Regions from separate parts of the Rhizobium sp. BK112 genome, predicted to be linked through region 2. Evidence: riboswitches for the same ligand, from Rfam matches in the RefSeq annotation. Region 2 holds a riboswitch; each other region holds the start of a gene.

Region 1 (4,721 bases), on a different contig from region 2:
ATCGCATGGCTCTCCTCATTGCCCTTCTCGATCGAGGGAACCGAGGAAATGTGGCTCATGTCGGAAACGGCCGTCAGCGCCCGGATCGACGTCTCGATCGTCTTGCCGAAATCGGCCGAATCCATGGCCGCGGCGATGTTCAGCGAGCCGAGATTGCAGGAAATATCCTTGCCAAGATATTTGTAGGAGAGGTCGTCATTGTATTCGCTGGCCTCGCTCACCTGCAGGATCTCCGAGCAGAGATTGCTCATCGAGATGCGCCCGGCGATCGGGTTCGCCCGATTCACCGTGTCCTCGAACATGATATAGGGGTAGCCGCTCTCGAACTGGATTTCGGCAAGCACCTGGAAGAATTCGCGCGCCTTGATCTTCTTCTTTGAAATGCGGGCATCCGCCACCATCTCGCGGTACTTTTCCGTCACCGAAATATCGGTGAAAGGCGCGCCATAGACGCGTTCCACGTCATAGGGCGAGAACAGGTACATGTCTTCATTGTTCTTGGCGAGCTCGAAGGTGATGTCGGGCACGACGACGCCGAGCGACAGCGTCTTGATGCGGATCTTCTCGTCGGCATTTTCACGCTTGGTATCGAGGAAGCGCATGATGTCGGGGTGATGGGCGTTGAGATAGACCGCACCCGCGCCCTGCCGCGCCCCGAGCTGGTTGGCATAGGAAAAACTGTCTTCGAGCAGCTTCATCACCGGGATGATGCCAGACGACTGGTTCTCGATCTGCTTGATCGGCGCGCCGGCCTCGCGGATATTGGTCAGCGACAGCGCCACGCCGCCGCCGCGCTTCGACAATTGCAGCGCCGAATTGATCGACCGGCCGATCGATTCCATATTGTCCTCGACGCGCAGCAGGAAGCAGGAAACCAGCTCTCCGCGCTGCTTCTTGCCGGCATTGAGGAAGGTCGGCGTCGCCGGCTGGAAACGGCCGGAAATGATCTCGTCCACCATGTCGCGGGCAAGGCCCTCGTCGCCGCGCGCAAGCGCCAGCGCCACCATGCAGATGCGGTCCTCGTAGCGCTCGAGATAGCGCTTTCCGTCGAAGGTCTTCAGCGTATAGCTGGTGTAATATTTGAAGGCGCCGAGGAAGGTCGGGAAACGGAATTTCCTGGCATAGGCCTGGTCGAACAGGTCTCGCACGAAATTGAAGGAATACTGGTCGAGAACCTCCTGCTCGTAATAACCCTCGGTCACGAGGTAATCGAGCTTTTCCCTCAGATTGTGAAAGAACACCGTGTTCTGGTTCACATGCTGCAGGAAATACTGCTTGGCCGCCAAACGATCCTTGTCGAGCTGGATCCGCCCATCCTCGTCATAGAGGTTCAGCATGGCGTTCAGCGCGTGATAGTCGAGCGTTTCCGCCGCTTTCAAAGGGCGTTGGCCTGCGGGATGAGCAAAAGTGTTATGCGGTTTTGCGCCCGCATCCCGCGTCAGAGTTGTTCCCGTGTCCAAAATCGTTCCATCCCGTGTTTGACGTTGGCGACGTCGTCTTCCGTGCCCATGAGCTCGAACCTGTAGAGGTACGGCACCAGGCATTTCCGCGAGACCACGTCGCCGGCGAGCCCGTATGTCTCGCCGAAATTGCTGTTGCCCGCGGCAATCACGCCGCGGATGTGTCCTCGGTTTTCCGCATCGTTCAAGAAACGAATCACCTGCTTGGGAACGGCACCCTTGCCGCCGTCGCCGCTATAAGTCGGCACAACAAGCACGAAGGGTTCGTGGATATGGAACGCGTCAACGCCACCGGTCGGAATGCGCGCCGCGCGCAGTCCGAGCTTGGCGACGAACCGATGGGTATTTTCGGATCGGCTGGAATAATAGACGATCAACCCCACCGCTTGTCCTCACTCAGGAGAGCGCGCTGATCATGTCGGGGCGGAAGCCCGCCCAGTGCTGCTCGCCGGCGATGACGACAGGCGCCTGCATGTAGCCGAGGCTGCGGACCCGATCGAGCGCTTCGGCATCCTGCGAGATATCGACGATGTCATAATCGACACCCAGACGGTCGAGGGCGCGGTAGGTGGCAGTGCACTGGACGCAGGCAGGCTTGCTGTAGACGGTAATGGTCATAGTATTCCTCGTGACGACGCGATTGGGACGCAGGACATCGATCGGAAATCTCTCGATATCCGTCGAAAAGGCTCTGTATTTTGCAGCTATGCGGCTCGTTCAGCCGCCGGGCGCGACGTGCCCTTTATATTGCGCGGGTGGCAGCCTGAATTGAGATACTGACATGACTTCACCCCGAAGTGGCTCAATGCGAAGGTTTCAGGGGCGGAGGTTCGGGCCTGCGAAACGCGATGCGGAGATCCCCGCAGCCATGCAAACGCGACCTTCCGGACACCCCGCCCGTGGACGTTTTGTTCGAGGCAGGTCTCCTGGCTCACGGGTCGATGCACCCTGCCCCAGCCTTCCCGGAGCATCATGCTCCAGTGACCTGAAATCGGACAGTTGCTCACCGCTTACAGTTGCGGGGGCAGCTCCGGCATTGCCGCGCCATGATGGCGAAGCGCACCGAATTCCCGTCTTAGCCATCGATCCTTACGAATCGATGGAACCTCGAACACTAGATATAGTACGCCAATCCAAATTCGCGTCAACGGATGGTTTGTGCGTTGCGTTACGACAGGTTTGAAATCGCTACATTCCTGTGAAGAACATGGATAACCAAAGCTTAAAGACAGCAGGCTGTGGAGAAGCCCCACGAGGGGAGCCGACCTATGACCGGTCCAAAGATTTCGATTCGAGATCAGGCCCGAATCGTCGATGGGACATCCCGCCGGTGACGGGCGCCGGAGGATGAAGTCGGGGAATGCTTATATCTTTATCCGAAGCAGCCGCAGCGCGTTGATCGTCACCAGCACAGTGGCGCCGGTATCGGCGAGGATCGCCGGCCAGAGCCCGGTAATGCCCATGATCGTCGTCACCAGGAACACCGCCTTCAGCCCCAGCGCGATGCTGATGTTCTGCTGGATGTTGCCCATCGTGCGTTTGGAAAGTTCGATCATCCGCGCCACGTCGCCGACGCGTCCGTGCAGCACGGCGGCATCCGCGGTCTCCAGCGCCACATCGGTGCCGCCGCCCATGGCGATGCCGATATCGGCAGCGGCCAGCGCCGGAGCATCGTTGATGCCGTCGCCGACCTTGGCGACGATGAAGCCCTGGCGCTTCAATTCGCCGACAACACGCTGCTTGTCCTCAGGCATCATCTCCCCGAGCCAGTCGATGCCGAGCATGCCGGCCACCGCTGCCGCCGTCCGCTTGTTGTCGCCTGTCAGCATCATCGCCTTGACGCCTGCCGATTTGAGGGTAGCGAGCCCGGCCTCGGCATCCTCGCGCGGCTCGTCGCGCATGGCGATCAGGCCGGCCGCGATACCGTTGCCGAGCAGCACCGATACGCTCTTGCCCTCGTCGTTCAGCGCCGTGATGCGTGCATCCTGCTCCGCGCTGAGCGCCCCGAGCGCACGGGCAGCCGGCGGCGACAACAGGTCCAGCGTCTCGCCGCCGACCTTGCCGCTGACACCCTTGCCCGGCAGCGCTTCCAGCTCAAAGGCTGGCGGCACGGGAACGCCGTCCGCTTTGGCGCGGTTGAGGATAGCCAGGGCCAAGGGATGGCTGGATCCCTGCTCCAGCACCGCCGCGCGCGACAACACCTGCGCCTCCTTCAATCCGAAGGAAATGATGTCGGTCACCTGTGGCCTGCCCTCGGTCAGCGTGCCTGTCTTGTCGAAGGCGACCATCGTCACCTTGCCGAGCGTTTCCAGCACCGCGCCGCCCTTCATCAGCAGCCCGCGCCGCGCCCCCGCCGAAAGCGCAGCGGCGATTGCCGCCGGCGTCGAGATGACAAGCGCACAGGGGCAGCCGATCAGCAGGATGGCGAGGCCCTTGTAGATCCATTCGTCCCACGACCCGCCGAACAGCAGCGGCGGAACGATGGCAACCAATGCTGCGACCACGACCACGCCGGGCGTGTAATAGCGCGAGAAGCGGTCGATGAAGCGTTCGGTCGGCGCCTTCGATTCCTGCGCTTCCTCCACCAATTTGACGACGCGGGCGATGGTATTGTCGGCGGCCGCCGCCGTGACGCGAACCCTGAGCACCGCATCGCCATTCACCGTGCCGGCAAAAACGACGGCATCGACGCCCTTGCGCACCGGCGTGCTCTCCCCCGTCACCGGCGCCTCGTCGATCGCACTCTCGCCGGAAACAATGATGCCGTCCGCCGAAATCCGGTCCCCCGGACGCACCATGATGATGGCGCCGACAGCAAGGCTTTCCGCCGGCACTTCCCGCGTCTGGCCATTGTCTTCGAGCAGCGCATTCTTCGGCACCAGGGCCGCCAGCGACTGGATGCTTTGGCGTGCCTTGCCCGCCGCCACCCCTTCCAGCAACTCGCCGACCAGGAACAGGAACACGACGGTTGCCGCCTCCTCGCCGGCATTGATGATGACGGCGCCAACGGCAGCAATCGTCATCAGCATCTCGATCGAAAACGGTGTTCCCGAGAAGGCGGCCATGACGGCGCGCCGCGCGATCGGCACCAGCCCGATCAGCATGGCGACGATGAAGGCATAAGAACCAATCGCCGGTACGAGTTGGCCGACGGCATAGGCGGCAACGAGTGCGCCACCCGAAAAGATGGTCAGCCGGCCCTTCCGGCTCTGCCACCAGGGACCGGCCATCGGCGCTTGGTCGTGTCCGTGCAGCCCCTCG
Region 2 (4,721 bases):
GCAATGGTCGACCGTGCGCAACATGCTGATGGCTTGGGTGCTGACGCTGCCGGCCTCGATTGCGATCGCCTTCCTGCTCTTCGTGATCCTGCGCCAGGTGTTTTAAGACGTCCCGTCAGGCCGTCGAGGCCAGACTGGCATTGCGATCGCTGATGAAGATGCCCGCCTCGGCGGCGGGCATCGCCTTGCCGAAGAGATAGCCCTGGCCGATGTCGCAGCCGAGCTGCAGCAGGAAGGCGAGCTGCCCATGCTCCTCGACGCCTTCCGCGGTCGTCTTGATGTTGAGGCTCCGGCCGAGGCCGAGCATGGCGCGGACGATCTTTTCCTGGCGTTCGTCGTCGCGATAGGTGGCGATGAAGCTTTTGTCGATCTTGATCTTGTCGAAACGATAGCGGGCGAGCTGGGCGAGGCTCGAATAGCCGGTGCCGAAATCGTCGAGCGCGATCTGGATGCCGGCCGCATGCAGTTCGTCGAGAATGACGGCGGCGATGGCGGGATCCTGGATCAGCGCGTTTTCGGTGATCTCCACTTCCAGGCGCTGCGGCGGCAACCGGCTTGCCGAAAGCACCTTGAGGATGCGGGAGGTCAGCAGCCTGTCTTCCATCTGCACCGGCGAGACGTTGAAAGACAACATCACATGCTCCGGCCAGGTGAGTGCGTCGCTGCAGGCCTGGGCGAGAAGATCCTCGAACAATGCAGTGATCATGCCGGTTTCCTCGGCGATGCCGATGAAAACAGGCGGCGGGATGTTGACGCCATCGTCGCCGATCCAGCGCGCCAGCGCCTCGAAGCCGCAGAGCTGGCCGGTCTTCAGATCGATCAGCGGCTGGTAGAAGGGTTTGATCGCCTTGTTGGAGATCGCGGCGCGCAGCCTGGTTTCCAGTGCGGCGCGTTCGGTCACCTTGTCCTGCATCGAAGGTTCGAAGACGAAATAGTGGTTCGGTCCGCGTGATTTCGCCTCATACATGGCGAGGTCGGCACGGTGGGCGGCGTCTTCCAGTGGTTCGGCTCCCTCGGCCCAGCGGTCGTAGCCGACGCTGGCGCCGACCTCGACGGCAAAGCCATCGATATGGATCGGCCGGGTGACCGCCTGGATCAGCAGCTTGGCAAAACGCTCCTCGCGCTGCGCCGTCAGGGCGAAGGCGACGACGATGAATTCGTCGCCGCCGAAGCGATAGACGCAATCGGCATTGCCGAGTGCACAGATGCGTCTGGCAACCTCGATCAACAGGACGTCGCCGCCCTTGTGGCCCACGAGATCGTTGACTTTCTTGAAGCCGTCGAGGTCGACGGAGAAGAGAGTGACGTTGCGATCCCACTCCTCGATCTCGGCCTCATCGTCCTTGATCGGCCGCGAGAGGATCTTGCGCTCGAAGGCGTAGCGGTTCGGCAGTTTGGTGAGATGGTCGTGGGTTGCGGTCCAATCGGCCTTTGCCTGGGCGGTGGCGCGCAGTTCCGTTTCCTTGCGCAGGTCGGCTATGCGCAGCACCGAATAGATGAAGCTCATGGCGCCGGCGATGCCGAGCGCCAGAACGAGCTTGTCGGCGCCGTACTCGCCGAAACCGGTCATGAAGTAGACAAGGCTGTCGTCAAGCTGCAACAGGGTGCAGAGGAGCCAGAGAGTAATCCCGAACCCGACGATCGAAACACATTGCCTTCCGGCCCTGCTCTGGAAAAATACCGGCACTGCGCCTTCTCCATCTCCACCCTTCGCGGAAGTAGCACGAAAGTCTGAAATGTTCGTTGAAACCAGAAGGCGAATTATCCGAGGCTTCAGCCTCCTGATGTGCCGTCGAGGGACCGTTGGCGCCAGAGGAAAACGCCGAGCGAGCCCTCTTCGTGGTTGGCAGAATGGCAGGTGCGGAAAAAACGAAGGCGAGCGTGCCATGGCATCGCTCGCCCTTTTTCGTGCTTCAGGCGGTGACGATCAGCAGCGGGACGCTGACGATGAGACCGACCAGAACTGTGACTGTGGCGACACGCATCAAACGCAGGCGCCGCGTGCGCTCCCCACTCCAATCATATGTCATTCTTCCATCTCCTTGGGATAAGGAAGTAGTCCCCGCGAAACCGGGTTCAACAGAGATGACGCGATTTGCTTGTGTAAGGCTGGATATGATCAGGACTCGCTAAAGCATCGGTCCGAAAATCGGAATCGATTTTCGGACAGCGCGATGCGAGGATTGAAAGTGTCCGAGCGTCCTTGTGCGTCCGAAAGGACGCACGGCGCTCTAATGCTGGAAGCGCAGAGACCAGCGTCGTCCATTGCTGGTCATGCGAATGACGGCGAGCGGCTCGATGTCGCTCAGCCAGAAAGAGGAGAGCGGCGCCTGAAGCACATGGGCGACCGCCGCCCGGATGACGGCTGCGTGACTGACGGCGATCACATGGCCGCCGAGGGCGGATTCGCTCTCCATCCAGTCGGCGACGCGTGTTCTCAAATCAAGAAGGCTCTCGCCGCCATGCGGGGCCGCTTCCGGATCGCTCATCCAGGCCATGAGGCTCTCAGGCTCTTCCGCCTCTATCGCGGCGATCGATCTGCCGGCCCAGCGGCCATGGTCGCAGTCGCGAAGCGCCGGATCGATCCGGGCTTGGAGGCGGAGCGCGTCAACAGTCTGGCGGGCGCGCAAAGCGGGGCTCGTGGCAACGCGATCGGCGCGGGGCAGGGCGGCCATCCTGTCGGCTTCTTCCGCCGCCTTGCCTTCCAGCGGTTCGTCGAGCGGGAACAGGGCCTTGCGGCTCGCCATCGTCGCGCCGTGGCAGATCCAGGTGAGGCGCGTATTCACGGTCGTTCTGATCTCCCGGAGTGCGGCTGTAGCGGCGCAGGACGGCCCTTGGCCGGCTTGTGAAGTTTCGTTGACAGTCTCTTCGGCGTGCAGATATAACCGTGCTGTTGCGGGTTTGGAAGCCGGTGGAAATCCGGCGCGGTCGCGCCACTGTGACCAGCGTGTCGAAAGCTCTTCGCGCTGGAAGTCAGACCCTACTGCACAAGCACTCTTTCGACTGAACGCGTCATTCCCGGAGGAATACATGTCTGACACCACTTTTGCGCCCGTCGCGGCACCGGCGCCGATCCCCCTGGGAGAGATCCTGCCATGGGCGATCTTCGGTGGCCTGCTGATGCTCATCGTTCTCTATTTTGTCGGCACCGAGGAAGGCGCGATGGCGCTGTTCAACGGGATGTATGTGCACGAATTCGTGCATGACGGCCGTCATCTCCTCGGCTTTCCCTGCCACTAAAGCGCGTCGCGATCTTTCAGATTCGCGCCTCACTTTAGGTCTTTGTTTTCGCATGTCGTTATCGCAAAATCGCTGCACACTTTTGCGCGACATGCTTTAGGGGAGTTCCTGACATGGTTGGAAATCTTCTGCTTCGCGGCATGCTCGCGGGCCTGATTGCTGGCATCCTCGTTTTCGCTTTTGCGCATATCTTCGGCGAGCCGCTGGTCGATGCGGCGATCGCCTTCGAGGAGGCGAGTGCCCAGGCGGCCGGTGAAGCTGCCGAACCTGAAATCGTCAGCCGCGCCACGCAGGCCGGTCTCGGCCTTTTCACCGGCGTCATGGCCTACAGCGTTGCCGTTGGCGGGCTCTTCGCTCTCGCCTTCGCTTTCGTGCACGGCCGTTTCAGCAGCCTTTCGGCGCGCGGCACCTCGGCCGTCATCGCCATTGCCGCCTTCGTGGCGATCGTCCTCGTTCCCGGTATCAAGTATCCGGCCAACCCGCCGGCGGTCGGCAATCCCGATACGATCGGCGTCAGGACCGAACTGTTCTTCCTGATGATCGTCGTCTCGCTCGCCGCGCTGATTGCCGCGGTGGCGCTGTCGCGCCGCCTCGCGGGGCGTTTCGGTCTCTGGAATGGCGCGATCATCGCCGGAATCGCTTATCTCGTCTTCATCGGCGTCGTGCTCTATCTGCTGCCGCCGATCAACGAGGTGCCGGAGAACTTCTCGGCGATGGTCCTCTGGCGGTTCCGCACGACTTCGCTCGGCATGCATGTGATCCTCTGGACAACCTTGGGCCTTGCCTTCGGAGTGCTGGCGGAAAAGCGGCTTGCCGTTAAGGACGGGCAACGCGGCCGGCCGGCAACGGCATTTCACTGAACGCATCGAAGGGCGCCGCTTGCCGGCGCCCTGAACTTTTCGGGCGGCCATGACAAGCAGCAGAACCATACCACTCGTGTCGACGGCGTTTGCCACCGCCGTCTTTTTTTGTGTGGTTGCTGGAAGCGCTCTTGCCCATAGCCCTAGCGGCGGCGGCAGCCATACCGGACTGGATATTCCGGAAATTTCCCATGGCGAGATGGCGGTGATTGCAGACTATCGCAGTGGGATCATCGACCTTGCTTCCCGTGCCGTCGATACCAACGAGCCGTTCCGCCGCGTCCTGAACTATGCCGAGATCCAGTATTCCTATTGTCTCTGGGGCCGGGTGCCGGGCAGCGTGACGGACGAGGAAAGCCCGTTCAACGAATGCGCCCATGCCTATCTCGCGGCGGCCAAGGCGGTCTTGCTGTCGATGCGCGAGATGCCGCAAGAGAGGGCTGCCGCGAATGAAATCATTTCCGCCGTCGACGCCGACATGACGCGGCGCGGCCTTGCGCTCGTCACCTGCCGGTTCAGCGGCGAGGCCTTCAACACCGCCGATGTCATCAAGCCACACTGGGGCAAGGTGCCACTTCATCCAGCCAGCATGGCGTCGCTGACCGGGCTCGCTGCATTGTT
Region 3 (4,721 bases), on a different contig from region 2:
GGCGCGCTCGGACATCACCTTCTGATGTCGGAAAGCTTCGCCGTCACCTGTGCCGTCGCCAACGACTGTCTGGGATCTTTCGAATTGCGCGGGGTTTCGAAAGCGGTAAACGTGTTCAAGCTCGCCGACATGGTATCCTGAAACGACGATCCGGTCGGCGCGACGACGCTTAAATCTCGCCTGAGACCTCGCGGCGGCGGCGGTCGAGTTCCTCGCTGTAGCGGCGTAGCGTATAGCTTTCGCTGAGCTGGCCGATCACCTTGCGTTCGATCAGGTTGTTGACGACGGCGAGAGCTTCGCTTTCGCTCTTGTCGAAGATCGCCGCCGCCTGCCTGGCATTCATCTGCGGCTGCAGGAAATCGTTGCGGTAGTGGATGAAATCGGCAAGCGTCTTGCCCTCGTCCTGTGCGTCGGTCGGATTGGCGTAAATCTCCGGCACCAGCACGAGGCCCGCATATTTGTCGCTCTCCTCGACGAGGACGACGCGTTGGACCGAGCCGATCGGGAAGGCTTGCTTGAATTCTTCCAGGGAGATGCTCGCTTTTGCCGTCTTGACGTCGGCGCGCATCAGCTTGTCCACCGTCAGGTTGCGAATCCAGCCGACATCGTGGGCGCTGCGGATGCTTTCGCCGCGCAGGTGGAAACGCCATGTGGCGAAGGAATAGCCGAAGGTCGAGCGTACGACGAGGGACGAGGTGATGACGGCGGCGAGCACCAGCGCGGTGATCGGGAAATCGCCGGTGATTTCGAGCGCCAGGAACGTCATGGTCAGCGGTCCGCCGATAACGGCGACGGCAAGCGAGCTCATGCCGACCACGGCATAGATGACGGGGGTCAGCGTCGCATCGGCGAAATAGGGTCCGCAATAGGCAAAGAGCTTGCCGAGCAGGGCGCCCATGAACAACGAGGCGAAGAACAGGCCGCCCCTGAAGCCGGAGCCGATCGAGATCGCCGAGGCCAGGGATTTCAACAGGAAGAGACCGATCAGTGTCGGGATCGCCACCTCGCGGGAGAGGTTGAGATGCAGCGCGCCGTGGCCGGCCGAGAGCACCTGCGGCGAGATCATCGCCAAGAGCCCGACGATGACGCCACCGAGCGCCGGGCGGAAGGGTGGGGCGATCGAACTCTTGCGCGCCAGTTCCTCGACGAAGGAGACGCCCTGCATGATCAGGATACCGATGCCGGCGCAGAAGGCGCCGAGCAGCAGCGCCGGGATATAATCGGCCGGCACGACCGAGCCGAAGCTGCCGATATCGATGGTGAAATCACCATCGGCAAGCAGCCTTGCGACAAGGGTGGAAATGAGAGCTGAGACGACGACGGGTGTCAGCGACACGATCGTATAGGTGCCGATGATCAGCTCGAAGGCATAGAAGGCGCCGGTCAGCGGCGCGTTGAAGGCGGCGGCGATGGCGCCCGCCGCGCCGCAGCCGACGAGGATGCGCAGGTCGGAGCGGCGAAGCTGCAGCTTCAGGCCGAATTTCGAGGCAAGGCCGGCGGCAAGCTGGGTATAGCCGGCCTCCAGTCCGACCGAGGCGCCGAACCCGTTGGAGATCAGGTTCTGGACGGCAACGATGATGCTGTCGGTCAAGGATAGACGGCCGCCATGCAGCGCATTGGCTTCGATCGGGTCGACCATCGGCTTCTTGCGCCGTTTCGCCAGCACCAGGAGCAACAGGCCGAGCAGAGCGCCGCCGATGACGGGCGCGGTGAGCAGCAGCATCTTGTTCTCGATCTCGGATGAGCTCAGCCGCTCGCTATCGGCGATGCCGAAGACCAGCTGATGCAACTCACTGGAGACGTAGCTCATACCGGTGACGGCGAGACCCGAGATGATGCCGACGACGGCGCCCGCCAGTGACAGGCCGACCTCGCTGCGGCGGGTCAGCGCCCGCAGGCGGCCCGGATCGAAGAAAACACGCAGCGCCCGGAAACGGCGCCGATCCAATTTCATAAGCATGGCTAGACAACTAGGCGGGGAGAGGCCCGGTCAAGGGCGGAGATGGTCGCGCAGTCCGCTTGCGACGCAATTGCGGCGAAAAGCCGGCGCCCGGGACAAATATTTATGACGTAAGCCTCTGATAAATGACGATATTTTAGGTAGAGTAAGTCGTGTTGACAGGGTTGGGCCATCTCCTCGGAAGCTGACCGGCCGTCAAGGCCGGTTGACTTCACACCCCGGCTTGCCTAACCATCCCTCAACGGATGGTCGCCCGACCATCCTGACATAACGGATGGTTCCGGATCGGTGTTGCGCCCTTCCGGATGAAAAGGGAATGTGAAGGGGCGGACCCAAACCGGGCGCCTTCATCACAGCCGACCCCGCGACTGTAGAGCGGTCAGGGTCTTCCATCCGGCACCGAGCCCCTCCGGCCGGCGGCTTGCAATCATGCAAGCGGGCGGGATGGGCGATATGCCGGAAAAGCCACTGGAGATGCATGGTGATCAACCGGGGTCGGACGCCTCTAAATCTACGAATCGTCCACCTTTTCACCAATGCAGCCGGGAAGGCGAGGATGATCCGCCGGCACGATCAGGGCGACCGGTTTCCGGTCTGCCCCGATCGCGGCCGATAACCGCGAGCCAGGAGACCTGCCATTACGTGCCGGGCCAGAAGCCCACACCTGGGCACTACGCCCGTTGCCAGCACGGAGGTTGTCTTGGCTGAACGATTGAATTCAGCGCGGCCTGGTGCGGCGCTCGCGACGCCTCCAAGCAGCCCTGCAAGAGGAGTGCTTTCGGCCGGTTATGTCGAATACTCGGTCCCCCCAGCAGTCGAAAAAGGTGCACTCGGAACAAGCCACGGCTACGCACCCTCCCTGAGGAGCGTCTGAGCATGACCACCATCTTCATCCTCGGCGGCGCGCGCTCCGGCAAATCCCGCTTCGCCGAAGCTCTCGTCACCGCGACCGGCCTCGACCGCCACTACCTTGCCACCGGCCGGGCCTGGGACGAGGAGATGCAGGCGCGTATCACTCAGCACAAGGCCGACCGCGGTCCGTCCTGGACGACGCATGAGGAGCCGCTCGATCTCGTCGGTAAGCTTGGCGCCATCGACGGCGAGGGACGCATCGTGCTGATCGACTGCCTGACGCTCTGGGTCACCAATCTGATGATGGAGGAGCGCGACATGGCGGCGGAATTTGCAGCGCTCGCCGATTTCCTGGCCGCCGCGAAGGCGCGGCTCGTTTTCGTTTCCAACGAGGTCGGCCTCGGCATCGTGCCTGACAATCGCATGGCGCGGGATTTCCGCGATCATGCCGGCCGGCTGCACCAATCGATCGCGGCGAAGGCCGCCGAAGTTTATTTCATCGCGGCAGGCCTGCCGCTGAAAATGAAGGGTTAAGTTCATGAACCAGCAGAAAATTCCCGCAACCGTCATCACCGGCTTCCTCGGCGCCGGCAAGACCACGATGATCCGCAACCTGCTCACCAATGCCGGCGGCAAGAAGATCGCGCTCATCATCAACGAATTCGGCGATCTCGGTGTCGACGGTGACGTGCTGAAGGGCTGCGGCGCGGAGAATTGCACCGAGGACGACATCATCGAACTCACCAATGGTTGCATCTGCTGCACTGTCGCCGACGATTTCATTCCGACGATGACGAAGCTGCTCGAGCGCGAACAGCGGCCCGACCACATCGTCATCGAAACCTCGGGCCTCGCCCTGCCGCAGCCGCTGGTCGCCGCTTTCAACTGGCCCGATATCCGCACGCAAGTGACCGTCGACGGCGTCATCACGGTGGTCGATAGCGCCGCCGTTGCCGCCGGCCGGTTCGCCGACGACCATGATGCCGTCGATGCGCGCCGCGCCGAGGATGAATCGCTCGATCACGAAAGCCCGATCGAGGAGCTGTTCGAGGATCAGCTCACCTGCGCCGATCTCATCGTGCTCAACAAGACCGACCTGATCGACGCGGCAGGTCTTATCAGGGTGCGCGACGAGGTTGCCTCCCGCACGGTGCGCAAGCCCGCGATCATCGAGGCGAAGAACGGCGAAGTCTCGGCCGGCATCCTGCTCGGCCTTGGTATCGGCACCGAGGACGATGTCGCCAATCGCAAGTCGCATCATGAGCTGGAGCATGAAGACGGCGCGCCGCACGACCACGACGAGTTCGACAGCTTCGTCGTCGATCTCGGACCCGTTGCCGATCCCGCCGGCTTCGTCGAGAAACTGAAGACGATCATATCAACCCATGACGTGCTGCGCCTCAAGGGCTTCGTCGATATCGCCGGCAAGCCGATGCGCCTGCAGCTCCAGGCCGTCGGCAGCCGCATCGATCATTATTTCGACCGCGCCTGGGCTCCAGGCGAAAAGCGCACGACGCGCCTCGTCGTCATCGGCCTGCACGAGATGGATCAGGACGCGGTGAGGGCGGCAATCGAAGAGCTGGCATAAACCAATGCATCTGCTTCTGGCCCAGCAGGGAACGATCAGCGACGGCGAGGAGGCGATCGACCTCGGGCAGACGCCGGGCGAGATCCTGTTCCTGTCGGCTGCCGACAGCGAGCTTGCCGCGATCGCAGCCGCCCACCGCGACCGCGGTGGGCAGCATTCGCTGCGGCTCGCCAGCCTGATGAGCCTCAAGCATCCGATGTCGGTCGATACCTATGTCGAGCGCACGGCGCGGCATGCCAAGCTGATTGTCGTGCGGGCGCTCGGCGGCGCCAGCTATTTCCATTATGCGCTGGAAGCGCTGCATGCGGCAGCGTCCCGCGC
Region 4 (4,721 bases), on a different contig from region 2:
ACAAGGCTTCACGCATCCCGGCCAAATACGCGCCCCGCGCACCCTCCTATGGTGTTCTCGCTCACTCGTGGTGAGCGTTCATTTCAATTCACTGGGAGAATACTATGCAAACTCAAAGCGACAAACTGGTCGTGCTCATCACCAAGGGCATCGAATCCGAACTGTCCTCCGTCGCCTTCACCATTGCCAATGGCGGCATCACCGCCGGGCTGAAGGTCTCGGTGTTCCTCACCAGCACCGGGATCGATCTGGTGCGCAAGGGTGGCCAGCGCATGACACATGTGCCGCCGCTTGATCCGCTGTCGATGCTGATCGAGAATTTCCAGCAGCGCGGCGGCACGATCTGGGCCTGCCCGCCCTGCGTGACCTCGCGCGGTTACACGCAGGAGGACATGCTCGACGGTGTCGTCATCGTCGGCGCCAGCGCCATGCATGCCGAGATCAAGGAGGGCGCTGCGACGCTGTCGTTTTGACCGGAGGAGCCGGGCCGGGCGGAAGTATGAGGAGCCTCTCCCGCCGGTTTCGTCAGGCTTTGCGGGCCGGCGGCAAGCTCGGGGATGCGACAAGTGGTCTATTCTTGCGCTCGGCAATATACTTGTGAGATTGTGTCGATATACATGCGATAATGCCTGATGAGGGCAGCGCGGGGGCTTCGATGACATCCGTGAGGGTCAATGAGCTGATATCGGTGACGGGGCAGCCCGGCGCCGCGGACTTTGGTGCTTTCGCGGCAGACGGCTTTGCCGCCGTCATCAATGCCCGGCCGGATGGCGAGGAGCCGGGGCAACCCGGTAATGCAGCGGAGAAGGCTTCAGCCGCCGCCGCCGGGCTCGCCTACAGCTTCGTGCCGGTGAAGGGGGCCGAGATTACCGAGGCCGATATCCGCGCCTTTCAGGCGGCGATAGCTGAGGCGAAGGGGCCGGTCGTCGCCCATTGCAAGAGCGGCACACGGGCGCTGACGCTTTATGCGCTGGGCGAGGCGCTGGACGGGCGGATGAAGTCCGGGGATGTCGAGGCCTTTGGTCAAGGCCTCGGCTTCGATCTTGCCGGCGCGCGGCGCTGGCTGGAGAAGCGGGCAGGGCAGGTACCTCATGTGAAGGCCTTCTTCGAGCCCCGCACCTGCAGTGTGCAATATGTCGTTTCCGACCCGGCGACGAAACGCTGCGCCATCATTGACCCGGTGCTCGATTTCGACGAGATGTCGGGGGCGACGGGCACGGCCAATGCCGACGCCATCCTCGCCCATATCGAGAGCGAAGGGCTGACGGTCGAGTGGATCCTCGACACGCATCCGCATGCCGATCATTTCTCCGCTGCGTATTACCTCAAGGGAAAGACCGGTGCGCCGACGGCGATCGGCGCCCATGTCACCGACGTGCAGGCGCTCTGGAAGGAGATCTACAATTGGCCGGCGCTCGCGACCGACGGCTCGCAATGGGACCGGCTGTTTGCCGATGGCGAGACGTTCGAGATCGGCACGCTCAAGGCCCGCGTGATGTTTTCGCCCGGGCACACCCTCGCCTCGATCACCTATGTGATCGGCGACGCCGCCTTCGTGCACGATACGGTGTTCACGCCGGATTCCGGCACCGCCCGCACGGATTTCCCGGGCGGCAGCGCCAGCGCCCTCTGGCACACGATCCAGGCGATCCTGTCGCTGCCCGAGGAGACCCGGCTGTTTTCCGGTCACGACTATCAGCCGGGTGGCCGCCACCCGCGCTGGGAAAGCACGGTTGCCGCCCAGAAGCGCGCCAATCCGCATATATCGGGCATCGACGAGGCCGGCTTTGTGGCGCTGCGCCAGGCGCGCGACCGCACGCTGCCGAAGCCGAAGCTGATGCTGCACGCGCTGCAGGTCAATATCCGCGGCGGGCGGCTGCCCGAGCCGGAGGAGAACGGCCGGCGGTATCTGAAGATTCCGCTGGATGCGTTGTGACGGGGCGGCCCTGGCAACCGCCGCATCGTTCAAAGCGTGCTTCCTATAGCAGCCCCGGCGAAGTCATCCCCACCAATAGCAGCCGGCACCCATGTTCCCCGACTGCTTCATAGGCAAGGCAGTTTATCGCAAGGAAGCGCTTTTCGCCGCAATGTCAACCGACCGCCACCGGCAGTTTGCGCACCGAACGGCGGCGCGCAGCCATGCGCGCGATATATTTATCCGCCGGTGGTGCGGCGCCCTCTGAATAATCATTGACGGCGCGCGGGCAGGCGACGTAACTGGGGGAGACGGTTCCCTGAAGATGACTCCAAGGGGATTAATAGGGAACACGGTGAGGACGACCCAGTAGGGACCGAGACCGTGGCTGCCCCCGCAACTGTAAGCGGATTGTCGATCTCGGGGTTGATCGCGGAGCGATCATGCCCTTGGCCTAAAGGCCACGCCACTGCGGATATTGCGGGAAGGCGGATGAAAGACGGATATCCGCAAGCCAGGAGACCTGCCGTCAATCGCGATCCAATCAACCGGGCGGGGATGCCCGGACAAGGAACAGACATGATTGTCCTTCTGAACCTTCGCCTGATATCGGCATGCATCCGTCTCGATTGGGCCTCCCGCGGCTAGTCTACGCGTCAGCGTGACTTCAGCGTTGCGTATATGCGCGCGGCGCGGCCGTGCCTGTTTTCCCATCATCGAGGTTTTCATGCGTCAATTTCTCGCCATCATGACATTTACCTTCGGGCTGGCCGGCCTTGCGGCACCAAGCTTGGCCGCGACCCAATATCCCCTGACCGTCAGCAATTGCGGCCAGCAGGTGACGTTCCAGAAGGCGCCCGCCAGGATCGTTTCGATCGGCCAGGGCATGACTGAAATTCTGTTCTCGCTCGGCCTTGCCGACAAGATCGCCGGAACCGCCGTCTGGGTTGGCCCTGTCCTGCCGCAATATGCCGAGGCCAACAGCAAGATAAAACGCCTCGCCGACAACGATCCGAGCTTCGAATCCGTCGTCGGGCAGGAGCCCGACCTCGTGGCGGCCGAGTTCGAATGGCATGTCGGCGCGCAGGGCTCCGTCGGCAAGCGGGAGCAGTTCAAGGATCTCGGGATCAATAGTTATCTCGCGCCGGCCGATTGCGTCGCCAAGGTCAACACCGATGGCGGCGACGGTGTGCGTGGGGAGCTGTTCACGATGGACCTGATCTACCGGGAAATCGCTGAACTCTCGGAGATCTTCGACGTCAAGGAGCGCGGCGATGCGCTGATTTCCAAGCTGAGGAAGCGCGAGGCGGATGCCGTGGCGTCGATATCGGGCGCGACGGGCAAGAGCCTGCCGGTCGTCTTCTGGTTTTCCAGCAAGGAGGTCAACGGCGACGCCTTCATTGCCGGCAAGAACAGCGCACCTGCCTATATCCTCAAGACGATCGGCGCGAAGAACGTCGTGACAACCGAAGAGGAATGGCCGCTGGTCGGCTGGGAAACCATCGCCCAGGCGAACCCCGCGGTGATCGTGCTGGCGACCATGGATCGCCGCCGTTATGCGGCTGACGATCCCAAGGTCAAGCTTGACTTTCTCGAGAACGACCCTGTGACCAGGGAACTCGATGCCGTCAGGAACAGGCACTTCGTGATGATGGATGCGCAGTCGATGAACCCGACGATCCGCACGATCGACGGCATCGAGACAGTGGCGAAGGGCATCAAGTCCTTCGGCCTGGCACAGTGAAGACAGTATCGCTCAGGCGGCAGGGATGGTGGGCGCTCGCCGCGCTCACCATTGCCGCGCTTCTCCTTCTTGGACTGATGATCAGTCTCGCCGTTTCCATCGGCGAGATTGCCATCCCGCTTGCGACGACGGCTGAGGCGGTTTCGAACCGCCTGTTCGGAACCGATTTCGAGCTCAGCCGCATCCACCAGGGCATCGTCTGGGATTATCGGCTGAGCCGCGCCCTCGTCGCGGCCAGCGCCGGCGCGTCGCTCTCGCTCTGCGGCGCCATCCTGCAGGCGCTGCTGCGCAATCCGTTGGCCGAACCCTATGTGCTCGGCATCTCCGCCGGCGCCTCGACGGGAGCCGTCTGCGTGATGATTCTCGGCTTCGGCTACGGTATTCTCGGCCTGTCGAGCGGGGCCTTCATCGGCGCAGTCATGGCCTTTTTGCTGGTCGGCTTCCTGGCGACGGGTGCGGGGGGAACCGGCGAACGCATCATACTGTGTGGCGTCGCCGGTTCGCAGCTCTTCAACGCGCTCACCTCCTACATCGTGACGACATCGGCGAATGCCGAGCAGGCGCGCGGCATCCTGTTCTGGCTTCTGGGGTCGCTCAGCGGCGTACGCTGGCCAGATGTCTACCTTTCGGTGCCGATCGCGCTTGCCGGCTTCATCGTCTGCATGGCCCATGTGCGGGCGCTCGATGCCTTCGCCTTCGGCACGGATGCCGCCGCCTCGCTCGGCATTGCCGTGCGCCGCGTCCAGATCGTGCTGTTCGCCCTGACGGCGGCGATGACGGCAAGCGTCGTCAGCATGGTGGGCTCGATCGGTTTCGTCGGCCTCGTCATACCCCATGCCGCCCGTTTCCTTGTCGGGCCGGCCCATGGGCGGCTGCTGCCGGCAACGGCGCTCGGCGGCGCCATCTACATGGTCGGCGCCGATATCCTTTCGCGCATCATCATACCGCAGCAGATCCTGCCGATCGGTGTCGTCACCGCGCTCTTCGGCGCGCCGGCCTTCGCCGTCATCCTCTATCGCGTACGAGGGAATGCATGAGCATCAACGTCGACGAGGTGAGCTT

Evidence for each region. A riboswitch is a leader RNA that binds a small molecule or an ion and turns the genes downstream of it on or off. The one in region 2 is predicted to bind cobalamin.
Region 1: it holds a riboswitch for cobalamin, as region 2 does, so the genes downstream of both, nrdH (glutaredoxin-like protein NrdH) here and FHT75_RS19670 (CbtB domain-containing protein) in region 2, are expected to answer to the same signal.
Region 3: it holds a riboswitch for cobalamin, as region 2 does, so the genes downstream of both, cobU (bifunctional adenosylcobinamide kinase/adenosylcobinamide-phosphate guanylyltransferase) here and FHT75_RS19670 (CbtB domain-containing protein) in region 2, are expected to answer to the same signal.
Region 4: it holds a riboswitch for cobalamin, as region 2 does, so the genes downstream of both, FHT75_RS03950 (ABC transporter substrate-binding protein) here and FHT75_RS19670 (CbtB domain-containing protein) in region 2, are expected to answer to the same signal.

Annotation. Positions count from the first base shown of each region.
Region 1 is NZ_JACHYZ010000027.1:19,511-24,231, reverse strand. Features, by position in the region: gene nrdE (class 1b ribonucleoside-diphosphate reductase subunit alpha) at 1-1,460, opposite strand, end outside; gene nrdI (class Ib ribonucleoside-diphosphate reductase assembly flavoprotein NrdI) at 1,439-1,843, opposite strand; gene nrdH (glutaredoxin-like protein NrdH) at 1,857-2,078, opposite strand; cobalamin riboswitch at 2,359-2,585, opposite strand; gene FHT75_RS34900 (heavy metal translocating P-type ATPase) at 2,825-4,721, opposite strand, start outside.
Region 2 is NZ_JACHYZ010000007.1:23,657-28,377, reverse strand. Features, by position in the region: partial or broken gene FHT75_RS19685 (inorganic phosphate transporter) at 1-106, shown strand, start outside; gene FHT75_RS19680 (putative bifunctional diguanylate cyclase/phosphodiesterase) at 116-1,687, opposite strand; gene FHT75_RS19675 (histidine phosphatase family protein) at 2,232-2,786, opposite strand; adenosylcobalamin (AdoCbl) riboswitch at 2,875-3,017, shown strand; gene FHT75_RS19670 (CbtB domain-containing protein) at 3,031-3,240, shown strand; gene FHT75_RS19665 (CbtA family protein) at 3,354-4,100, shown strand; gene FHT75_RS19660 (hypothetical protein) at 4,150-4,721, shown strand, end outside.
Region 3 is NZ_JACHYZ010000009.1:42,845-47,565, forward strand. Features, by position in the region: gene FHT75_RS23125 (adenylate/guanylate cyclase domain-containing protein) at 1-141, shown strand, start outside; gene FHT75_RS23130 (chloride channel protein) at 170-1,960, opposite strand; cobalamin riboswitch at 2,219-2,615, shown strand; gene cobU (bifunctional adenosylcobinamide kinase/adenosylcobinamide-phosphate guanylyltransferase) at 2,837-3,346, shown strand; gene cobW (cobalamin biosynthesis protein CobW) at 3,351-4,400, shown strand; gene cobN (cobaltochelatase subunit CobN) at 4,405-4,721, shown strand, end outside.
Region 4 is NZ_JACHYZ010000001.1:825,238-829,958, forward strand. Features, by position in the region: gene FHT75_RS03935 (AraC family transcriptional regulator) at 1-16, opposite strand, end outside; gene FHT75_RS03940 (DsrE family protein) at 105-473, shown strand; gene blh (bifunctional sulfur transferase/dioxygenase Blh) at 656-1,936, shown strand; cobalamin riboswitch at 2,211-2,461, shown strand; gene FHT75_RS03950 (ABC transporter substrate-binding protein) at 2,643-3,659, shown strand; gene FHT75_RS03955 (FecCD family ABC transporter permease) at 3,656-4,696, shown strand; gene FHT75_RS03960 (ABC transporter ATP-binding protein) at 4,693-4,721, shown strand, end outside.